4 regions of the Mesorhizobium newzealandense genome follow, and region 2 is predicted to be linked to each of the others. Evidence: predicted binding sites of a transcription regulator. Region 2 holds the regulator's gene; each other region holds the start of a gene.
The links. The regulator PhoB, encoded in region 2, activates phosphate uptake and scavenging genes when phosphate is short. The targets are predictions, from matches to a motif close to TGTCATNNANCTGTCAT.
Positions count from the first base shown of each region.

Region 1: the regulator PhoB is predicted to act here: its motif matches at 1,964-1,980, upstream of ppk2 (polyphosphate kinase 2).
Region 3: the regulator PhoB is predicted to act here: its motif matches at 1,740-1,756, upstream of ACFSOZ_RS36945 (RNA degradosome polyphosphate kinase).
Region 4: the regulator PhoB is predicted to act here: its motif matches at 4,271-4,287, upstream of phnF (phosphonate metabolism transcriptional regulator PhnF).

Region 1 covers NZ_JBHUGZ010000006.1:69,100-74,723, forward strand. Annotated here, with positions in the region: gene hemB (porphobilinogen synthase) at 1-60, shown strand, start outside; gene ACFSOZ_RS08355 (dihydrofolate reductase family protein) at 263-907, shown strand; gene ppk2 (polyphosphate kinase 2) at 937-1,857, opposite strand; gene ACFSOZ_RS08365 (aldo/keto reductase) at 2,128-3,171, shown strand; gene ACFSOZ_RS08370 (glycosyl transferase family 90) at 3,217-4,188, opposite strand; gene ACFSOZ_RS08375 (hypothetical protein) at 4,387-4,539, shown strand; gene ACFSOZ_RS08380 (DUF982 domain-containing protein) at 4,589-4,822, opposite strand; gene ACFSOZ_RS08385 (GntR family transcriptional regulator) at 4,953-5,618, opposite strand.
Region 2 covers NZ_JBHUGZ010000029.1:10,465-16,088, reverse strand. Annotated here, with positions in the region: gene xylF (D-xylose ABC transporter substrate-binding protein) at 1-951, opposite strand, end outside; gene ACFSOZ_RS33355 (ROK family protein) at 1,298-2,545, shown strand; gene phoB (phosphate regulon transcriptional regulator PhoB) at 2,558-3,247, opposite strand; gene phoU (phosphate signaling complex protein PhoU) at 3,267-3,974, opposite strand; gene pstB (phosphate ABC transporter ATP-binding protein PstB) at 4,000-4,806, opposite strand; gene pstA (phosphate ABC transporter permease PstA) at 4,803-5,624, opposite strand, start outside.
Region 3 covers NZ_JBHUGZ010000030.1:587,402-593,025, forward strand. Annotated here, with positions in the region: gene ACFSOZ_RS36930 (TIGR02117 family protein) at 1-142, shown strand, start outside; gene ACFSOZ_RS36935 (FAD-dependent monooxygenase) at 173-1,411, opposite strand; gene ACFSOZ_RS36940 (zinc-finger domain-containing protein) at 1,431-1,676, opposite strand; gene ACFSOZ_RS36945 (RNA degradosome polyphosphate kinase) at 1,823-4,024, shown strand; gene ppx (exopolyphosphatase) at 4,024-5,559, shown strand; gene ACFSOZ_RS36955 (DoxX family protein) at 5,563-5,624, opposite strand, start outside.
Region 4 covers NZ_JBHUGZ010000017.1:642,689-648,312, reverse strand. Annotated here, with positions in the region: gene ACFSOZ_RS27425 (hypothetical protein) at 1-440, opposite strand, end outside; gene ACFSOZ_RS27420 (alpha-D-ribose 1-methylphosphonate 5-phosphate C-P-lyase PhnJ) at 440-1,318, opposite strand; gene fosX (FosX/FosE/FosI family fosfomycin resistance hydrolase) at 1,587-2,006, opposite strand; gene ACFSOZ_RS27410 (carbon-phosphorus lyase complex subunit) at 2,003-3,115, opposite strand; gene phnH (phosphonate C-P lyase system protein PhnH) at 3,119-3,730, opposite strand; gene phnG (phosphonate C-P lyase system protein PhnG) at 3,730-4,191, opposite strand; gene phnF (phosphonate metabolism transcriptional regulator PhnF) at 4,312-5,061, shown strand; gene ACFSOZ_RS27390 (zinc-binding alcohol dehydrogenase family protein) at 5,163-5,624, opposite strand, start outside.

The sequences.
Region 1 (5,624 bases), on a different contig from region 2:
GGCTGCGACGGCATCCTCACCTACTTCGCGCCTGAAGTGGCGACGATGCTGAAGGAATAGTTTTCTCTTCCCACCGATGGCCGGTCGCAGCGGGCAATGCCGGCGCCCTCCTCGATCTCCATGAACAATTGCCGGCTTCCGGACGGGTGCCCGAGCGAAGGTCGTTGGACCAATCGCCCGGGGTTTGCTGCATCCACAAAAACCGCTTGCAATTCGCAATCAGTTTGCTACTGCTTGTACAACTGGTTATGGAGAAGACGGTATGTCCAAACTTCGCGTCAATGCTTTCACCCTGTCGCTCGACGGCTACGGCGCCGGTCCGGATCAGGATCTACAAAACCCACTCGGTGTCGGCGGGGAAGCCCTGCACAAATGGGCCTGGAGCACCCGCACTTTCCGCAAGATGTTCGGCGAGGAAGGCGGTGCGACCGGCACTGACGAGGACTTTGCGGCGCGCAGTTTCGAGAATGTCGGCGCCTGGATCCTCGGCCGTAACATGTTTGGGCCGATCCGGGGCGAATGGCCTGACGACAGATGGAAAGGCTGGTGGGGCGACAACCCGCCTTACCATGTGCCGGTTTTCGTGCTGACCCATCATAAGCGCGAATCGATCGTCATGGAGGGCGGCACGACCTTTCACTTCGTCACCGACGGCATCCATTCGGCGCTTGAGCAAGCGAAGGCGGCGGCTGATGGCAAGGACGTGCGGGTCGGCGGTGGCGTCGCCACCATCCAGCAATATCTCCAGGAGAAATTGATCGACGAGATGCATCTGGCGATCTCGCCGGTGCTGCTTGGCGCCGGCGAGAAGCTTTTTGCCGGCCTGGAGATGCCCAGGCTCGGTTACCACTGCAGCGAGCAGGTCGCGACGCCGCTCGCCACCCACGTGGTCATCAGGCGTGCCTAGGTCTCCCCCTCCCTTGCGGGGAAAGACGCTCAGTACTTCTCCGGCACGTAGAGTTCGCGCGGCAGCGTCTGGCGCTCGTATTCGGGATTGAAGACGCGCTCGGGCAGCGTGATCTCCTCGTGCGGCACCTCTTCATACGGGAGTTGCTTGAGCAGATGATCGATGCAGTTCAGCCGCGCCCGCTTCTTGTCGTTGCCCTCGACGATGAACCAGGGCGCCTCAGGAATGTTGGTGCGGGCAAAGGTCTCTTCCTTGGCCTTGGTGTACTGCTCCCAGCGTACGCGCGACTGCAGGTCCATCGGCGAAAGCTTCCACTGCTTCATCGGATCGTGGATGCGCATCAGGAAGCGCATCTGCTGCTCCTCGTCGGTGATCGAGAACCAGTATTTGACCACGGTGATGCCCGAGCGGACCAGCATGCGCTCGAACTCCGGCACGTCGCGGAAGAATTCCTCGACCTGATCGGGCTGGGCAAAACCCATCACGCGTTCAACGCCGGAGCGGTTGTACCATGAGCGGTCGAACAGCACGATCTCGCCGCCGGCGGGCAGATGCGGCACATAACGCTGGAAATACCATTGCGACTTCTCGCGCTCGGTCGGCGCCGGCAATGCCACGACACGGCAGATGCGCGGATTGAGCCGCTGGGTGATGCGCTTGATGACACCGCCCTTGCCGGCAGAGTCGCGGCCCTCGAAGACCACCACCAGCTTCTTCTTGTGATAGGCGACCCAGGACTGCAGCTTGATCAATTCGGATTGCAAGGTGATCAGGTCACGAAAATATTGCATCCGATCGATCGAAGGCGGATGCGAGTTCTTGTAGATCTTCGCGATCTCCATCGACAGCGCCGGCTCCGACATTTCGAGCTCATAGTCTTCATCGAGCGTGTCGGCGAGTTCGGCTTCAAGCCAGTCCTTGGCGGGAGAATTCTGTTTTAGCTCGGTCATTTCAGCTGCTCCGCTTGCAAGCCTTGTCGATCCACGTCCGGCGCCCAAACCCTTGGCTTGCGTCCCGGAGTGGCAACACCTGAGCCGACTTCAATATAGACCGGCAATGACGGTTTTATTGCAGACTGAGCACGATTTCCGCCGCTGCAAATCCCGCGAGGCATGATCGATCCGTCGCCGTGGCATGTCGACGAGCGGTCTAAATTGTCCTACAAATGCGGCAGGCCCGTCCGGGCGCTGCCTTTCAACAACAAAATCGCGAGGACTGACATGGAATACCGCACCCTCGGCCGTTCCGGCTTGAAAGTTTCGACACTGACCATGGGCACGATGACCTTCGGCGGCGCCGGCGCGTTTTCGGCCGTCGGCAAGACCGACCTCGAAGAAGCACGCCGGATGATCGATCTCTGCATCGATGCCGGCATCAATGTCATCGACACCGCCAATGTCTATTCGAACGGCATTTCGGAAGAGATCATCGGCGAAGCGCTCGGCGGCAAGCGCAAGGGCGACGTGCTGATCGCCTCCAAGGCGCGGATGCGGATCGGCAACGGTCCGAACGATGAAGGCCTGTCGCGCTATCACCTGATCCGCGAATGCGAGAAGAGCCTGAAGCGGTTGAAGACCGACGTCATCGACATCTACTTCCTGCACGAATGGGACGGCACGACACCGCTCGAGGAAACCATCGCCGCGCTCGACACGCTGGTTGCCCAGGGCAAGATCCGCTATGTCGGCTGCTCCAATTATTCCGGCTGGCAAGTGATGAAGGCGCTCGGCATCAGCGACAGCCATCACCAGCCTCGCTTCGTCACCCAGCAGATCCACTACACGCTGGAAGCGCGCGAGGCGGAATATGAATTGCTGCCGATTTCGGTCGACCAGGGGCTCGGCGTGCTGGTCTGGAGCCCGCTTGCAGGCGGATTGCTGTCTGGAAAATACCGCCGCGACAGCCCCACCGCGCGCCAGCTCGCCGGCTGGTCCGAACCGCCGATCCGCGACGAGGACCGGCTCTGGCGGATCGTCGATGTCCTTGTCGAGATCGGCACGCAGCGCGGCGTGTCGGCAGCGCAGGTGGCACTGGCCTGGCTGCTCGGCCGGCCGGCGGTCAGTTCGCTGGTGATCGGCGGCAGGAGCGAAACGCAGTTCCGGGACAACATCGCGGCGGCAAGCCTGGTGCTCACCGGCGAGGAGCGTGAACGCCTCGACGCGGTCAGCCGGCCGCCGGTGCTCTACCCCTACTGGCACCAGCAACTGACGGCAAGGGACCGCTTTGGCGCCGCCGATCTGGTTCTCGATCGCAGCGGCGTGTGACCACAGGTTTCGACGAGGAACCCGACGGAGGAAGCCCGCCGGCACTTAACCCGTGATATAACGCCAAACCTCGGGATCAGGCTCGATCTGGCCGCTGAGCACGAAGTATTTGTAGAGCACGAGCAGGGAGATCGCCTGCTCGGCCTGCTCGTTGGCAAATGTCCGGCAATAGGCATTCGCAGCAGAGATGATGCGTTCGGCCTGCGCCGGATGCCGCTCGAAGTATGCGACGCGCTCCGAAAGGTTGGAGAAATCCGCTTCGAGTGGCACATAGTGGACGTTTGCCTCGAGCTGGTTTTCCGCGAACCATGTCTCGTATGTCGGTGGCGGCATCAAGCAGAGCGAGTTCGAATTCATGATCCATTTGAGGTTGGTCGCCACGTCGATGCCTTCGAGCGAGACGATGTAGCGATAGCGCTGATGCTGGCCGATGCTCAGATAGGGTTTGCTATACGCAACCGGCGCATTCGGCTTGTGTGAGCCGGCGTCGCAGAACGGCAAGTCGCGCACTGCGTCCAGAAACCTCGTCCGTATCGGGTTGTTGAGATCACCGCGCCAGACCACGGACGGGCGCTTGTCGGCGAATGCGGTTGCGTCGGCAGGCATGTGGAAATGACGAAACTTGTCGAGCTTCATGATGACCGCATTGCTGTCCTGCGCACGGATAGGCCGATCCTTGACGATCGACGGCACCTTCGGCACCTCGACGATGTCGCCGAATTCCACATCGACGAGCAATGCCGGATCGAAGTAGCGGGCAAATTCCTTCAGGTCGTAATAGTACATGGTCGGGTCAAAAGGCAGCTTGCCGATGCGCACGGCATTCGCGCTGGGCACAAAGGCATCGTGCAGCTTGTTGTAGTAATTCAGCCTATGGCGAACCGAGCTGTCAGGCAGCCTGGCCTTTTTGAGCCTGTTCGCCAGTTGCCGGCGAAACAATTCCTGTGGGACGACGTCGCGCGCGAAATTTCGCGCATAATAGAAAACCTTAGCCGTCGTTCGTGCAATTGTGGCCATCGATCACTTGATCAAAAACAACGAGTAGCTCGCAATATATTGGTGCCCCGGCTCTCCCTACACCATTGTGCCGAACATCTTGCAAGCCCCAGACCGTCATCGACGCGAACGACCGGGCACTATCGCTTCAGCTGTTGTGTTTGACGGCTAATGCTCCTAGGCAGGACCAGAGCCGCGAGGCAGTGAAAAGGAGCCGATATGGCACGACCACCAAACTACGATCACGAACGCAAGGAACGCGACCGCCAGAAGGCGGCCAAGAAGGCCGAGAAACTGGCAGCCAAGGTTGCCGCGCGCGAGCGTTCGAAGCCCGAAGACGAGACCGAAACCGAAACCGAAACGGCAAAGTGACGGCAAAAGGCCCGCGCATGCGGGCCGTGCCTCATTCCAGGTTGTCGCCTTAGGCCGGGGCTTTGTCGCTGACAAAGACGTCCACTTCGCGCGCTGCCGCAATGAAGGCGCGCCTGGCGTTCATCGCCGGCTTGTCACCGGCCAATGCATCATGACAGGCCTGCAGGGCCGCGCGATGCTTGGGACTGCGCTTGCCGGGCCAGTTGTTGAGAAGGTAGTCGGAAGCCTCACGGGCCGTGCGCAAGAGCTGAGTGCTTCCCGCCGCGACTGACTTCACAGTCACAGGTGTTTCAAATCGGTTGTTTTCCATCGCCGCTCCTTACGCCATCGGCGTCTGTGAAGCGAGGCCGAAAGTGCACGCCGCGCCCGGACGGCGCCTTTTGACCGGCGATTGCCCTGCCCTTACAAGCGCACTAAGCGGCGACGACCGCAAAGCCCCTGGCGCGAAGACCACGCCGGTCGTTGGCGAGCGACGTCACCAGCCGGTCGCGGCTGCCGACGATGTGGGCCGAAAGCAGGCGCGTGGCTTCATCGGCATCGCCAAGGCGGGTCGCTGCCAGAATGGCGCCATGTTCGGCCCAGGCACGAGCAAGCGCCGCCTCGTCGCGAACCTCCAGCCAGCGGGCCCTAGACAGGCGCGTCATGGCATCGCGGACCGCACGAAAGAGGAACTCATTGCCAGACAGGCGTGCCAGCTCGATGTGGAAATCCATGCCGACACGATGCCATTCCTCGCGGGGTGTGTCGGTGTCGCAGGAGTCGAGCATGGCCTGGATGACATCGACGGCGCTTCGGTCCGCCAGGATGCATGTCAGGCGAAGCGCCGCAAGCTCGACCGCCTCCCTGTAGACGGCGATCTGCTCGAGCTCGGCCAGGTTGATCGGTGACACCGTCCAGCCACGGCCGTCCCTGCCGACCAGGCCCTCGGTCTCGAGCCGCAGCAGCGCGGCCCTGACAGGGGTTCGCGACGCGCCGAAGCGGCTTTCGATCCAGCGTTCGGTCAGTTTCTCGCCGGGGCCGATCTCGAGGCCGAGGATCATCTGCCGAAGCTGTTTTTCGACGCTCTGCATCTGCGACATTGTCGT
Region 2 (5,624 bases):
GTCCTTGGTGATGGCAACCGGGGTCAGGAACAGCGACTTGACGGTGTTGCCGCCAGGCGTCGTGAAGTCCTTGGCGCCGGCGATGTCGCCCGTCTTCTTGCCGTCGGCCAGCTGCGAGGCGATTTCGGCGGCATTCTTGCCGAGTTCGCGCGCGTCCTTCCACACCGACACGGTCTGCGTGCCGAGCGCGATGCGGTTCAGCGCGGCGTGGTCGCCGTCCTGGCCAGAGACTGGCACGGTGCCGGCCAGGCCTTGCGCCGTCAGCGCCGCGACGACGCCGCCGGCGGTGCCGTCATTGGCCGCGACCACCGCGTCGACCTTGTTGTCGTTGGCGGTGAGGAACTGCTCCATGTTCTTCTGGGCGTTGGCGGGCAGCCAACCGTCCGTATAGGCCTCACCGACATTCTTGATCTTGCCGCTGTCGATGGCCTCCTTGAGCACTTCCATCGAGCCCGAGAACAGGAAGTCGGCATTCGGATCGGCACCCGAGCCCTTGATGAAGACGTAGTTGCCTTCCGGCTTGACCTTGAACACTTCGCGGGCCTGCATGCGGCCGACCTCCTTGTTGTCGAAGGTCAGGTAGAAGACGTCCTTGTTCTCGATCAGCCGGTCATAGCCGACGACCGGAATGCCTTCGTCCAGCGCCTTCTGCACCGCCGGGCCGATGGCCGAGGCATCCTGCGCCAGGATGATCAGCGAGTTGGCGCCCTGCGAGATCAGGCTCTCGACATCGGTCAGCTGCTTGCCGGGATTGGACTGCGCGTCTGCGGAGATGTACTTGTCGCCGGCGGCCTCGATCGCCGTCTTCATGGCGGCCTCGTCGGTCTTCCAGCGCTCTTCCTGGAAGTTGGACCACGAAACGCCGATGACCTTGTCCTTCGCCTGCGCGACCGACACGAGCGTCAGCGACATGGCGACACCCGCCAGGATGGCGGCTGTGAATCTTTTCATATTATCCTCCCTGCGCCGCGTATGGCGCGACCAAACTGACCCGTAGGCCGGCACAGAAGCTCTATTTTTTCGAGCCTCGAAAAAATACTGGTCCAACGGCCGAACGCTGTCAACATCGATTCTGATGGATTTTGATGTCTCTCTGAATTTTTTTCGAGCCCCGGAATAAATAATGACAGGATGGCAGGCTTCTGCCAGAATTTGGTCAGCGCATGTCGCCCAAAAGTGCGCAGCGGTTTGGGCGACGTGAGCGGAAACAACGCCTGAGGTGCGTCGCGCTTCAGGCTTCGCTGACAGCCTTCGGGGGGCACGAAAGGCTGCAGCGACCGGGAGGATGTGAAAAAACATGTCGGTCGGAATCCGCCACGACGATCTGCGCCGTCGCAACCGGGCGATGGTGATTGCGGCCGTGCGTCGCGCCGGACAGCCGTCACGCACCGAGATCGCCGCGACCACTGGCCTCAGCCACTCGACCATATCGGCGATCTCCTCCGACCTGATCGGCGAAGGCATCCTGGCCGAGAGCAAGCCGAGCGAGGCCGGCTCGCTCAAACGCGGCAGACCGCAGGTCGGCCTCAGCCTCAATCCGGAAGCGGCGGCGGTGATGACCGTAGTGCTGTCGCTGAACTTCCTCTCCGTCGCCGTCATCGACTATGCCGGCCAGGTGATCGCCGAGGAACAGCGCCGGCTCGATACGCTGACGATGTCGCGCGACGCGCTGGTCGGCGAATGCGTCGCCATCGTGCGGCGCCGCCTCGAAGACCCCGATCTCGACGTCCGCAATGTCGCCCGCATCGCGCTGGCGATCCAGGGCATCACCGACACGCGTGCCCGCGCCATGTTGTGGTCGCCGATCACGCCGCACACAGATATCGCCTTCGCCGACATACTCGAGGACGAGTTCGGCATCCCCGCCACCATGGAGAACGACTGCAACATGATGGCGGTGGCGCTGCGCTGGCGCGATCCCCAGCGCTACCGCGACGACTTCATCGCCATCCTTTTGTCGCACGGCATCGGCATGGGCCTGGTGCTGAAGGGCGAACTGTTCACCGGCACCCATTCCTCGGGCGGCGAGTTCGGCCATATGATCCATCGGCCGAACGGCGCGCTGTGCCGCTGCGGACGGCGCGGCTGCGTCGAGGCCTATGCCGGCAACTACGCCATCTGGCGCAACGCAAGGCAGATGAGTGAGGACGCAGAACCCGTCGCCGATGTCAGTGACGCTGACATGCGCGCTCTGGCAACTGCGGCTCGCGAAAGGGATGGACCCGAGCGCGAGGCCTACCGCAAGGCCGGCGAAGCGCTCGGCTACGGTCTCGGCAGCCTGTTCGCGCTGATCGATCCGGCGCCGGTCGCCATGGTCGGTGTCAGCGCCGCGGCCTTCGACCTGATCGAGCCGGCATTGCGCGAGGCGATTGCCCAGACCGCCGGCGGCCAGCACTCGAAATCGATATCCTTCGACACCGAGCCGAACGAACTGCCATTGATCCGCGAAGGCTGCGCCATGCGCGCGCTGACTTTCGTCGACCAGGAGATTTTCGCACCTGGCGCGCAGACAAGATCCGGCCTCGTTGGCAAGAACGTGGCGTGAATCAAACGGGAGTCAATCTTCCCTGATCGCGTATCCGGCACCGCGGATGGTGCGGATGACATCGGGCATGCGGCCATTGTTGACCGCCTTGCGCAACCGGCCGACATGCACGTCGACCGTGCGCTCGTCGATGTAGATCGTCTCGCCCCAGACATTGTCGAGCAGTTGGCTGCGCGAGAACACGCGGCCGGGATGGCGCATCATGAACTCGAGCAGGCGAAACTCGGTCGGGCCGAGCCTGATCTCGCTCTTCTTGCGATAGACCCGGTGCGATTCACGATCGAGCACGATGTCGCCGACCTTGAGCACACTGGACAGCACTTCCGGCTTGGCGCGGCGCAGCAGCGCCTTGACCCTGGCCATGAACTCCGGTGTCGAGAACGGCTTGACCAGATAATCGTCGGCGCCGGTCGAAAGGCCGCGCACACGATCGCTTTCCTCGCCGCGCGCGGTCAGCATGATGATCGGCAGCCGCTCGGTCTCGGGACGCATCCTTAGCCGGCGGCAGAGTTCGATGCCGGAAACCGCCGGCACCATCCAGTCGAGCACCAGAAGGTCGGGGACGTTCTCCTGCAACCGGATCTCGGCCTCATCACCGCGCGTCACCACCTCGACCTGGTAACCCTCGGACTCCAGATTGTAGCGGAGCAGCACGCCTAGCGGCTCCTCGTCCTCCACCACCATGATGCGTGGCGCGATCATCGACTGGTCACCCCTGTCGTCATGCCGCCGGCGCGGACATTGCCGTCTCGTCCTGCTTCGGACGATTGGCGGGCAACTGCGTACCGGTCAAAACATAATACGCATTCTCGGCGATGTTGGTGACGTGATCGCCGATCCGCTCGAGGTTCTTGGCGCAGAACAGAAGATGCGTGCAGGCGGTGATGTTGCGCGGGTCTTCCATCATGTAGGTCAGCAGTTCGCGGAACACGGAGGTGTATTTGACGTCGATGCGCTCGTCGTCGGCGCGCAGTTTCGCCAGCGCCGCGGCGTCGCGCGCCGCATACTCCTCGATGACGCCCTGCACCTGGATCAGCACCAGCTGCGCCATTCCATCGATGGAGTGCGACAGGTCGCGCGGTGTGACGCTGAGGCCGACGGTGCCGACGCGCTTTGCGATGTTCTTGGCAAGGTCGCCGATGCGTTCGAGATCGCCGGCCATGCGGATCGAACCGACGACATGGCGCAGATCGTCGGCCATCGGCTGCCGCTTGGCGATCAGCGTGATGGCGCGGTCATCGAGCTCGCGCTGGCGCGCGTCCATGATCGCGTCGTCTGAAACAACGCGCTGTGCCAGCGCGTTGTCGGAATTCAGCAGCGCCTTGGTGGCACCACCGACCATCGAGCCGGCGAGATCGCCCATGTCACTGATGAGCCTGCTGATCTGTCCGAGATCCTCGTCGAAAGAAGCGACTGTGTGTTCGCCCATGATCCTGTCCCTCGTATGCCTGAGCTCAGCCGAAGCGGCCGGTGATGTAGTCCTGCGTGCGCTTCTCGCGGGGCGACGTGAAGATCTTCTCGGTGCGGTCGAACTCGACCAGTTCGCCCAGATACATGAAGGCAGTCTGCTTCGACACGCGCGCCGCCTGCTGCATATTGTGGGTGACGATGACGATCGTGTAGTCGGCTTGCAACTCGTCGATCAGCTCTTCGATCTTGGCGGTCGACAGCGGGTCAAGCGCCGAGGCCGGCTCGTCGAGCAGGATGACTTCCGGCTTCACCGCCACGGTACGGGCGATGCAGAGCCGCTGCTGCTGGCCACCGGAGAGGCTGAGGCCGCTGGCGTTGAGCTTATCCTTGACCTCGGTCCACAGTGCGGCGCGCTTCAGCGCCTGCTCGACGCGGCCGTCCATCTCGGACTTGCTGAGTTTCTCGTAGAGCCTGACACCGAAGGCGATGTTTTCATAGATCGACATCGGGAACGGCGTCGGCTTCTGGAACACCATGCCGATCTTGGTCCGCAGCAGGTTGAGGTCCTGCGAGCGGTCGAGAACGTTCTGGCCGTCGAGCAACACCTGGCCCTCGGCGGTCTGCTTGGGATAGAGTTCGTAGATGCGGTTGAAGACGCGCAGCAGCGTCGACTTCCCGCAGCCGGAAGGGCCGATGAAGGCGGTGACGCTGCGCTCGGGCAATGACAGCGTGATGTCCTTCAACGCCTTGCTCTGGCCGTAGTAGAAGTTGAGGTTCTTGACCTCGATCTTGGCCTTGCTGGCGGTTGCCTCGGCGGCGATCGTCATGTCTGGAGACAACATCTGGCTCATTTGTCCTCTCTGCGTCCGGTCAGGCTGCGCGCAAAGATGCTGAGCGCGAGAACCGTCAATGTGATGATGAGTGCGCCGGTCCAGGCCAGTTGCTGCCATTCCTCGTAAGGGCTGAGAGCGAACTGGAAGATGGTCACAGGCAGGCTGGCCATCGGCGCGTTGAGATTGCTCGACCAGAACTGGTTGTTGAGCGCCGTGAAGAGCAGCGGTGCGGTCTCGCCCGAGATACGGGCGATCGACAGCAATATGCCGGTGACGATGCCGGACAGGGCGGCGCGGTAAGCGACCGACTTGATGACCACCCAGCGCGGCGCGCCGATCGCGGTGCCGGCTTCGCGCAAGGCGTTCGGCACCAGGTTAAGCATGTCCTCGGTGGTGCGCACGACGACCGGGATGACCAGGATGGCCAGCGCGACGGCGCCGGCGATCGCCGAGAAATGCCCCATCGGCCGGACCATCAGTTCGTAGACGAACAGGCCGATGATGATCGACGGCGCCGACAGCAGGATGTCGTTGATGAAGCGCACCACGGTGGTGAGCTTCGAAAAGCGACCGTATTCGGCCATGTAGGTGCCGGCCAGCACGCCGATCGGCGTGCCGACGATCACGGCGATGATGGTCATCACCACGCTGCCATAGATGGCGTTGAGCAGGCCGCCGGCATCGCCGGGCGGCGGCGTCATCTGCGTGAACACGTCGAAGGACAGGCCCGCAGTACCCTTGTAGACCAGCGCGCCGAGGATGAGCGCCAGCCAGGCAAGTCCAATGCCCGCGGCGGCGACGCAGAGCGTCATCATCACGGCATTCTTCCGCTTGCG
Region 3 (5,624 bases), on a different contig from region 2:
CTATGAAGCCAACGGCAATTTCAACGCGCTGGTCGGCTGCAACACCTGGACGGCGGCGGCCTTGCGCACCGCCGGGCTGCGCACCGGCTGGTGGAATCCGCTGCCGATATCGCTCGGCGTGTCGATGCGGCTTTACAATTAGCTCTGTTCCACGGGCCGGCATCCAGGCCTTTCAGCGTCGGATGATTTTCTGCGGTTGCCAGCCATAAAGCCAATCCAGATCGGCGGCGAGTTTGTCCGACGAGCGCATTTTCAGGAACAGATTGCGCGCGATAGCCACTGGACCCGCGGCATGCCAGGCAAGGCGATTGACGGCGCCACGACGGGCGACCTTTGCGACGCGCGGCCGCCGCAGGTTCTCCCAGATTTGAAGGCTTTGTGCCGGGTCGGTGGGGAAGTCGGCAAGGACATCCGCAAGCGTCGCCGCATCTTCGATCGCCATGGCGGCACCTTGCGCCGCGAACGGCGTCATCGCATGCGCGGCATCGCCGATCAGCGCCATGCCATCGGTCGTCCAAGGTTGTTTGCTGTCGACCGTATGGATCGGCCATGCCGTCCACGGGCCGGATTCCCCAACCAGACGGGCGAGCGCTGCCGCCGTACCGCGCAGCGCACCGGCCAGAATCCCTGCGTCGGCGTTGCCGGACCAGCCCTCGGCAATGCGTTCGCCCTTGGTGAAGGCGGCAAGATTGAAGGCATCACCTTGGCTGACGGGATAGGCGACCATGTGGAAGCCGGGATGCAGGAAGGTGGTGACGCAATTGGTGGCACCGATCGCGGCAAAGGCTTGTCCAGCAGCGCTGTCGGCGGGAATGGTGGCGCGCCACGCCAGTTCGCCCGAAAAATGGCTTCTTGGCGACGCCGCCCCCTTGGTTGTGTCGACAAGGCCGCGCAGCGATGACCAGACGCCATCGGCGCCGACCAGCAGGAAGCCTCCGGCCTCGACCGTCTCGCCGGCTATCTCGGCAGCCACGGTGACACCATGGCTGCCTTTGGCAACACTGCTGACCTGCGCACCGGTGGTCAGAAGAATGTTCGGCATCTCGGCAACGCGCGCAGTCAGGGCACTCTGCAGGTCGGCCCTGTGGGCGACGAGATAGGGTGCCTGCCAGCGGGCTTCGGCGGCTTGTCCGAGCGGCACACGTGCCAGTTCGCGCAACGTCGCGGCGTCCTTCAGCACCACGGCTTCCGGCCGCACCGTTGCCGGCAGCAGTCGGTCGAGCACCCCAAGCTGGCGAAGGATGCGTGTTGCGTTGGGAGAAAGCTGGATGCCGGCGCCGGCGGCTTCCAGGCGCTGCGCCTGTTCGAACACCTGCACAAGGTAGCCGCGTTCGGCGAAAGCAACGGCCGCGGTCAGCCCGGCAACGCCGGCCCCGGCGATAACGACTTGCCGGGACCGCCTGTCGTCCATCGGGCTTGTCGCGAAAGAATCAGGCAGCCTGGTCGATGTAGATGCAGCCGGCGGGCAGCGTTTCCGTCGCCTTCAGCTTTGGCGAATAGCGGTAGAGCGTCGAGCAATAGGGGCAGACTTTTTCATTGTCGTCGCCCATGTCGAGAAACACGTGGGGATGGTCGAAAGGCGGGTTGGCGCCCGTGCACATGAATTCCTTGACGCCGATGTCGATTGCCGGGTGGCCCGCATCGTTCTGAAAATGGGGAATGGAACCGCCTGCCATCGTCGTCTCCTTAACGCAGTCTCCTCTGCATCTGGATCATAACCCGTCTCTTTGCAAGTTCGATGAAATCAAACTGTCGCAAAAGCCTGTCAGAGGATAAGTTAAGCCGGTTAACCGGCGAGCGGTTGCGGGGAAGAGCGGGAATCATGAACGAACTGAAGCCGGTGCAGAGCGAATTCGTGAATATCGAGGTGGTTCGCCCGGAGGGCGGCAACCCGGATCGCTTTGTCAACCGGGAGTTTTCCTGGCTGCAGTTCAACCGGCGCGTTCTCGAGGAATCGCTGAATCTCAATCATCCGCTGCTCGAGCGCGTCCGCTTCCTGTCGATCTCGGCGGCCAATCTGGACGAGTTCTTCATGGTCCGCGTCGCCGGTCTTGCCGGCCAGGTGCGCGAGGGCATCACGCTGAAGAGCCCTGACGGCCGAACCCCCGAACAGCAGCTCGAACAGCTGCTGCGGGAGGTCGAGCGGCTGCAGGAAGACCAGCAGAAGAGCCTTTCGGCGCTTACCGTGCTGCTCAACAAGGAAGGCATCGAGAGCATCACCCGCGATGCCCTGACCAAGGACGAAAAGGTCTGGCTGGAAGACCATTTTCAGGAGCAGGTGTTTCCGGTGCTCACCCCGTTGTCGATCGACCCGGCGCATCCGTTCCCGTTCATTCCCAATCTCGGCTTCTCGATGGCGCTGCAATTGCGCCACCGCAAGAATGGCGAGGAGATGAGCGCGCTGCTGCGCCTGCCGGTGGCGCTGAAGCGCTTCATCCGTCTGCCGGACCGCAAGCACCATGTCCGCTTCATCCCGCTGGAAGAGGCGGTCGGCCTCTATATCGGCAAGCTGTTTCCCGGCTACGAGGTCAAGGGCTCCGGCACATTCCGCATCATCCGGGACAGCGATATCGAGGTCGAGGAGGAATCCGAGGATCTGGTGCGCCTGTTCGAGACGGCGCTGAAGCGCCGCCGCCGCGGTTCGGTGATCCGCATCGAATTCGACAGACTGATGCCCGGCGAATTGCGTGAGTTCGTTGCCGGCGAGCTTGGCGTGTCGTCGAGCCGCATCAGCGTCCTGACCGGGCCGCTGGCGCTCAGCCAGATTTCCGAGATCGTCGCCGTCCCCCGCGACGACCTCAAATTCACGCCTTACAATCCGCGCTTCCCCGAGCGCATCCGCGAGCATGGCGGCGACTGTTTTGCCGCCATCCGCGAGAAGGACATCGTCGTCCATCATCCCTACGAATCCTTCGACGTGGTGGTGCAGTTCCTGCGCCAGGCGATGGCCGATCCCGAAGTGGTGGCGATCAAGCAGACGCTTTACCGCACGTCAAACGACAGCCCGATCGTGCGCGCGCTGGTCGACGCGGCCGAGGCCGGCAAGTCGGTCACCGCGCTGGTCGAGCTCAAGGCGCGTTTCGACGAGGAAGCCAACATCCGCTGGGCGCGCGACCTGGAGCGCGCCGGCGTGCAGGTCGTGTTCGGCTTCCTTGAGCTGAAAACCCATGCGAAAATGTCGCTGGTGGTGCGGCGCGAGGACGGCAAGCTGCGCAACTACGTGCATCTCGGCACCGGTAACTACCATCCGGTCACCGCGCGCATCTACACCGATCTGTCCTTCTTCACCACCGATCCGACGATTGCCCGCGATGTCGCCCAGCTGTTCAATTTCATCACCGGCTATGCCGAGCCGACGGATGAAATGCGGTTGGCGATCTCGCCGTTCACGCTGAGAAGCCGCATCTTGAAGCATATTGCCGACGAGATCGCCCATGCGGTGGAGGGGAGGCCGGCACGCATCTGGATGAAGATGAACGCGCTTGTCGATCCGATCATCATCGATGCGCTCTATGACGCCGGCCGCGCCGGCGTCGAGATCGACCTCGTCGTGCGCGGCATCTGCTGCCTGCGGCCGCAAGTGCCGGGCCTGTCGGAAAACATCAGGGTCAAGTCGATCGTCGGACGTTTTCTCGAACACAGCCGCATCTATTGCTTCGGCAACGGCCATGGGCTGCCCTCGGACGGGGCGATCGTCTACATCTCTTCGGCCGACCTCATGCCGCGCAATCTCGACCGCCGCGTCGAGACCATGGTGCCGATCACCAATCCAACTGTGCATGAACAGATCCTGGGCCAGATCATGCTGGGCAACATCATGGACAATCAGCAAAGTTTCGACGTATTGGCTGATGGAACCTCCCGGCGCGTCGTGCTGGAGGAGGGCGAGGAACCGTTCAACGCGCAGGAATATTTCATGACCAATCCGAGCCTGTCGGGACGGGGTGACGCGCTGAAGTCGCATGCACCCAAGCGCATCGCGCAGTTCAAGCGCCGCAAGAAGAACGCCGCAGCGTCCAGCTGATGCTGTCTGATTCCCAGGGCCGGTTGCAGGACCGCCGACCGCTGTCCATCATCGACATCGGGTCGAACTCGATCCGTCTCGTCGTCTATGAGGGGCTGGCGCGCTCGCCGACTATGCTGTTCAACGAAAAGATGCTGGCCGGCCTTGGCCGTGGCATCGTGTCGACCGGCAAGCTCGACCCCGAGGCGGTGACACGCTCGATGGAGGAGTTCCGCCGCTTTCGCGCGCTCTCCGACCAGGCCGGCGCCGAGCACATGTATGTGCTGGCCACCGCCGCGGCCCGCGAGGCAATCAACGGTCCCGATTTCATCCACCGGGCCGAGGACGTGCTCAAGACCGAGATCCGCGTGATAAGCGGTCGCCAGGAAGCCTATTATTCGGCGCTCGGCGTCATTTCAGGCTTCCACCCGGCCAATGGCATCGCTGGCGATCTGGGTGGCGGCAGCCTCGAACTGGTCGACGTCAACGGCGAAGCGATCGGCGACGGCATAACGCTGCCGCTGGGCGGCCTGCGCCTGCAGGACATGGCGAAGAATTCGCTGACCCAGGCGGCGAAGATCACGCGCGACGAACTGGCGAAAGCGAAGCTATTGAAAGGCGGGCAGGGCAGGCCCTTCTACGCCGTTGGCGGCACCTGGCGAAATCTCGCCCGGCTGCACATGGAAATGACCAATTATCCGCTTGGCGTCATGCACCACTACGAGATCAGCGCCGACAGTGCGACGAACTTCCTCAAGCAGGTCGCCAAAGCCGAGATCGAGAAGGTCAAGGGTATCGAAGGCGTTTCGAAGAATCGCCGTTCGCTGCTGCCCTATGGCGCCATCGTGCTGCAGGAGATCATGGCGGCGATGCAGCCGTCGAAGATCATCGTCTCGGCGCTCGGCGTGCGCGAAGGCTTTCTCTATTCGCTGCTCGACGAGGCCGAGCAGAAGGCGGACCCACTGATTTCGGCCTCGGAGGAACTCGCCCGTCTGCGCTCACGCTCCGTCACCCATGCGCATGAACTTGTCGACTGGACCGCCAGGACCTTTGCCGCCTTCGGCATCGACGAGACCGAGGACGAGGCGCGCTACCGCCACGCTGCCGCATTGCTGGCCGACATCGGCTGGCGCGCGCATCCCGAATATCGCGGCAAGCAGTCGCTCAACATCATCGCGCACGCGTCCTTCTTCGGTGTCGACCATCCCGGCCGTGCCTTCCTGGCGATGGCCAATGCCTATCGCCACGATGGCATCTTCAACGAAGCCATCGCCCCCGAGATCAAGGCGCTGGCTTCGCCGCGTTATCTGGAGCGGGCACGGGTGCTGGCGGCGATGATGCGCGTCGTCTACCTGCTGACGGCGTCGATGCCCGGCATCATGCCCAGGCTGAAATGGGAACAGCGTGGCAATGGCGTATTGGCGCTGGTCTTGCCCGCATCGCTGGCCGACCTCTATGGCGAACGGCCGGCCGGGCGCCTGGCGCAACTGGCAAGGATAACCAACCGCCGCCTGGTGCTGGCCGTCGAGGGCGGACCGAGTGTGTCGGTGAAGTAGGCCTTACGCCGAAACACGCCCGTCGGCTGACCACACGCCGGCCCCGGCCATCGCCAGCGCCAGAA
Region 4 (5,624 bases), on a different contig from region 2:
CGGGATCCTGGCATGAATTCAGTGCTGTTGGCTTCGCTGTCGATCTTGCCGGCAAGGAGTGCGAGGAAGGCATTCCCGACCTCAACCAGGCCCTTTGTTTGGTAATCCAGCCCCCAGGAGTTCGTGAAACCAAGAAGGTTCATGGTGGATGCAGGGAGCTCGTCGCCATGCCGGGACAGTGCTTTGAGCAGCCTCTCGATAGCGGCGACGACGGCAGCTTTCGTTGCGGCGTCGCCTGCGGCTCCGTCGAGATGGGCGTCCATTGTTCCGACAATCTCAGTCTCTGACTGCCACAACCATTCGTCGCGCAGCAGCATAACCGGATCTGCTCGATCTGGCTTGCTTTCCAGGTTCAAAGCCAACAGTCGCAGCCAAAGGGACAGGACGGAGTCCTGCATCCAGAAGCCTTTGTCGCCAATCGCGACGAATGAGGTGCCCATTATGCCCGCTCCTCAAGATTCCTTGCTGGGCGCTCTCCGTGGCCGTCCGCACGCCGCTTCTCGCAGTGGTCGGTATCGGAGCAGGCGAACATGTGGCCGCCATGGTCGTCGAGGATGACCTCGTCGAGATAGACATTCTCGGCCGCGCACAGCGCGCAGGGCTGGTCGAAGGTCTGCACCTCGAACGGATGATCCTCGAAGTCGAGGCTGACGACCTCGGTGAACGGCGGCACCGCATAGATGCGCTTTTCGCGGCCGGCGCCGAACAGCTGCAAGGCCGGCGAGCGATGCATCTTGGGATTGTCGAATTTCGGCGTCGGCGACGGGTCCATCACGTAGCGGCCCTCGACCTTGACCGGATAGGCGTAGGTGGTGGCGATGCGGCCGTGCCTGGCGATGTCCTCGTAGAGCTTGACATGCATCAGGCCGTATTCCTCCAGCGCGTGCATCTTGCGCGTCTCGGTCTCGCGCGGTTCGAGGAAGCGCAGGGGTTCCGGGATCGGCACCTGGTAGACCAGCACCTGTCCCGCGGTCAGCGGATGCTCGGGAATGCGGTGGCGGGTCTGGATGATGGTGGCGCTGGCGGTATCAGTCGTCACCGCGACATTGGCGACCTTCTTGAAGAAGGCGCGGATCGAGACCGCGTTGGTGGTGTCGTCGGCGCCCTGGTCGATGACCTTCAAGACATCGTCGGGGCCGATGATCGAGGCGGTGACCTGGACGCCACCAGTACCCCAGCCATAGGGCATCGGCATTTCGCGTGAAGCGAACGGCACCTGATAGCCGGGAATGGCGATGCCCTTGAGGATCGCGCGGCGGATCATCCGCTTGGTCTGCTCGTCGAGATAGGCGAAGTTGTAGGTGGCGATGTCGGTCATGGCGATCACATCCACATGGTGCTATTGAAATGGCGTCCAAGACGCGGAAACAGGGCCAAACTCAGATGACCGCAACCGGATGGGTGCACCTTGGAATTCTGCTGCTGGTGTTTGCCGGCGTAGTGGCGTTTGCCCTTCGAAGAATGGTTCTTCCTGCACCGAAGGAAAGCGCACACGGCGAGACCGTTGCCGGGAGCAGTGGTGGCTATGGCGGAGGGTATGGCGGCCATTCCAGTGATGGTGGCCATGGGGGTGGCGTGCACTGATTTCATTGCGCTGCCTCCAGTCCCTTGGCGTAGCGGGCCAACCGCCCCGCGAGCGTACCGGTATGCAATTCGAACATGTGGTTGTTGTCGTCGTAGAAATAGACCGAGCGGCCTTCGCCCTCGACGCGTGGGCGCGGCGGACGCATGTCGAGCCCTAGCTTGCCGATGCGCTCGGCGTAGCGATCGAAATCGGCGTCATCGATCTTGAAGGCGATGTGGTTGTAGCTGCGCTCCGGCAGCTTCTCGCCTTCCATGACGGCGATCCAGATGTCGCCGATCATGAAGAATTTTTCACGCGACAGCGAGAATTGCCTGGCGCCGCTGTCATAGACCTCGCGCGCGTCGAAAATCCCGGCCAGGATCGCGGTCATCCGGTCGAGATCGCGGACGATGAAAGTCATGTGGGACAGGCCTTGAATCATTCCGCGGCCTCCCGCTTCTCTTCGACCTTTGCGGGATTCTCGCGGGCATCGTATTCGGCGCGCATGCGGCGCACGAGGTCGAGTTCGGCCTGGAAGTCGACATAGTGCGGCAGCTTCAGATGCTCGACGAAGCCGGTCGCCTGAACATTGTCGGAATGCGAGATGACGAACTCCTCGTCCTGCGCTGCGGCGACGACATCCTCGCCCAACTCGCTGGCGCGCAGCGCCCGGTCGCAGAGCGCCATCGCCATCGCCTTGCGCTCGCTCTGGCCAAAGACGAGGCCGTAGCCGCGAGTGAACTGCGGCGGCGCCTTGGCAGACCCCTTGAACTGGTTGACCATCTGGCATTCGGTGACCCGCACGCTGCCGAGCGGGACAGCGAAGGGCAGTTCGGGCACATCCAGCTCCAGCTCGACCTCGCCGATGCGGATCTCGCCGACGAAGGGATGGTTGCGGGCATAGCCGCGCTGGGTGGAATAACCGAGCGCCAGCAGAAAGCCCTCGTCGCCGCGTGACAGCGCCTGCAGGCGGATGTCGCGCGCCATCGGGAATTCCAGCGGCTCGCGGGTGATGTCACCGGGGACATGGTCTTGCGGCATCTCGCCATCCGGCTCGATCAGGCCTTCGCGGGCCAGGATGGCCGAGACGCGCGGCATGGCTTGCGTTTCCGTCTCGCGCTGCTGCGGCTCGGCGACATCGCCGCCGGCGGCAAGCTCGGGATCGAGCAGCCGGTGCGTATAGTCGAAGGTCGGGCCGAGCAGCTGGCCGCCGGGCAGGTCCTTGTAGGTCGCCGAAACGCGCCGCTCGACCAGCATGGTGGCGGTGTCGATCGCCTTGGAGTAGCCGAAGCGCGGCAAGGTGGTGCGATAGGCGCGCACCAGGAAGATCGCTTCGATCAGGTCGCCGCGCGCCTGGACGATGGCGAGGGCGGCCAGCTCCCGGTCGTAGAGCGAGCCTTCGCTCATCACCCGGTCAACGCCAAGCGCCAGCTGCTCGACGATCTGGTCGAGGCGAAGCGCCGGCACCGAACGGTCGCCGCGCCGGCGGTCGGCAAGCAGGCTGTGGGCGTTGGCGATTGCGGCTTCGCCACCTTTCACCGCGACATACATGCTTTAAGCCTCCATCGTCTTGATGCGCGTGGTGCGCGGCAGGCAGGCGACCCCGTCTGATGTGGCGAGGATGATGTCGACGCCGCGCGGAAAGCGCTTGATATTCTGCTTCCACTGCTCGACGAAATGACGCGGCATCTGCGCCGGCGCGATCTTGGCACTGGTTTCGATGCCGGGACCTTCGAGCAGCAGCGGGGCGCCGGAGACGAGATCACTCACCAGCAAGATCAGCGTGGTGGAGCGGTCGGGATAGTCCTGCGTGCCTTGCGAAAAGCCGTCCAGAGCCATCATCTCGGCCGGCGTGGCGATCAAAGCGAAATGGGCATCGGCCGGCGTGTTGGCGAGTGGCGCGCCAGGGTGAAAGCCAAGCCAGGATTTGATTGCGGCGGAGGCTTGCAACGCCGGGTCGAGCCACAGCGGCGTGTCATTGTCGCAAAGCGCGAGTGCTACGGCGCCGGCGGTTGCCGAGAGCGGCGCCGGCGGGCGGGCGAAGGCGGGCAGGGGCTGCACGCTGCCCGGCCGCGCCATCGCGTCCATGACGGCGCGGAACACGGTCTGGGCGTTGAAGACCGGATCGGCGAAGCCGCCCTCGATCGATCGCGCTGCGATGTCCATCAGTCTTCTCCGCGAACCATTGTGAAGAAATCCACCTTCGTTGCCGCCGTCTCGGCGCGGCGCCGTTCATGCGCCGTGGTCAGGGCAGACCGCAGCGGCGCTATGAGCCCGGTCTCGACCTCGGTGCGGCGGGCTGGGTCCTGCCACAGCGCGTCGGCGATGGCCGCCAGCCTCGCCTTCTGCTTGTCGCGGCCAAGCGCATAGCAATGGCCGACCTGTCCGGATGGCAGCCGTACTGTCGCGCGGGTGACGGTTGCCTCGCCGACATTGAAGGGGGCGCCGCCACCGCCGATGCGGCCGCGCACGGTGATCAGGCCGGTCTCGGGGCCGCGCAGCAGCTCGGCTTCGGAAGGCAATCCGGCTTCATTCCAGAGCCGGACGATGTCATCGCCGCTGGATTGCGCCAGTGTTGCCATGGCGGCCTTGCGCTCGGCCTGGTCACGAGCTTCCTGTCCTCGCATGAGCAACATTCCTCTTGTCTAAATTTGTCTATTGATATAGACAACTATACAAATTATACCTTTTATCTAACGCGAGTCCATGACGTGTGGATGACAGGGATAAACGGCTGGGGGCAATCAATGGTCGGGCAACTGGCAGCGGACAGCATCGAGCGGCGTAGCGGTGTGTCGCTGTGGCGGCAGATTGCCGACAAGATCCTGCATGCGATCGCCATCGGAGATTTCGCCGAGAATGCAGCGCTGCCGCCGGAGGTGGCACTTGCCGAACGTTATGGCGTCAACCGGCATACAGTGCGCAGCGCCATAGCAGCCCTCGTGCAGGAAGGGGTGCTGCGGGCCGAGCAAGGGCGGGGCACTTTCGTGCTGTCGCGCAAGCGGCTGTCCTATCCGATCGGCGCGCGCACACGCTTTTCGGCAGGCCTGCAAGGGCAGGCGTTGGAACGGCATACCGTCCTGCTTGCCTCGTCGGTCGAGCCGGCCAGCCATCGCGTCGCCGAGGGGCTTGGCCTTGCCAGGGGGACTGACGTGATCCGGCTGGAAACGCGCGGCGAAGCCGATGGCCGCCCGGTGTCGCGGGCTGCCGGCTGGTTCGAGGCCAGGCGCTTTGCCGGCATCGATGCCGCCATGGTGGAAACCGGCTCGATCACCGCATCGCTGGCACGCTTCGGCATCGACGATTATCTCCGGCAATCGACCATGCTGTCGGCGCGCCATGCCGATGCCGCCGACCTTGCCGATCTCGACCTCCAGCCCGGAGCCATCGTGCTGGTCACGGTCGCCGTCAACGTCACGCCCGACGGCCAGCCGATCCAGTTTTCAGAGTCACGGTTCCCGGCCGAGCGGGTCGAGCTCAAATTGTCGGCGCTTTAGGGTGTACTGAGATTCAGGGGATGCCGGCCTGACCTGAATCTCAACACACCCCTATCTTTCGGCGGCTCTGCCAAGACACCGCCGCTCGCACGAGCGTCGGGTCAGCCGACCTCGATCACGGCCTTGATCAGACCGGATTTCTCGTGTGTCCAGCGGGCGAGATCGCGTGGCGTGTCGGCCAGCGTGGTGCGGTGGGTGACGAGCTTGGCCAGGGGCACGGCGCCGTTGCGGATCGAGGCGGCGACGTGGTCGAAGTCGGCGCGCAAGGCATTGCGGCTGCCGATCAGCGTCATCTCGCGCTTGTGGAATTCCGGATCGGAAAAAGCGATGTCGTCCTTGACGACGCTGACCAGCACCAGTGTTCCGCCATGCGCGACATGGGCGAAGGCCGACTGCACCGACTGGGTGTTGCCGGTCGCGTCGAAGACCACATCGAAGCCTTCGCCGGCGGTTGCTTGCCTGACCAGATCGGGCACCGCGCCGCGCGAACCGTTGAGAGTCTGGAAGCCGAGTTCACTCGCAGCGAAGCCGAGCCTTTCGCTGCTCATGTCGAGCAGCGTCAC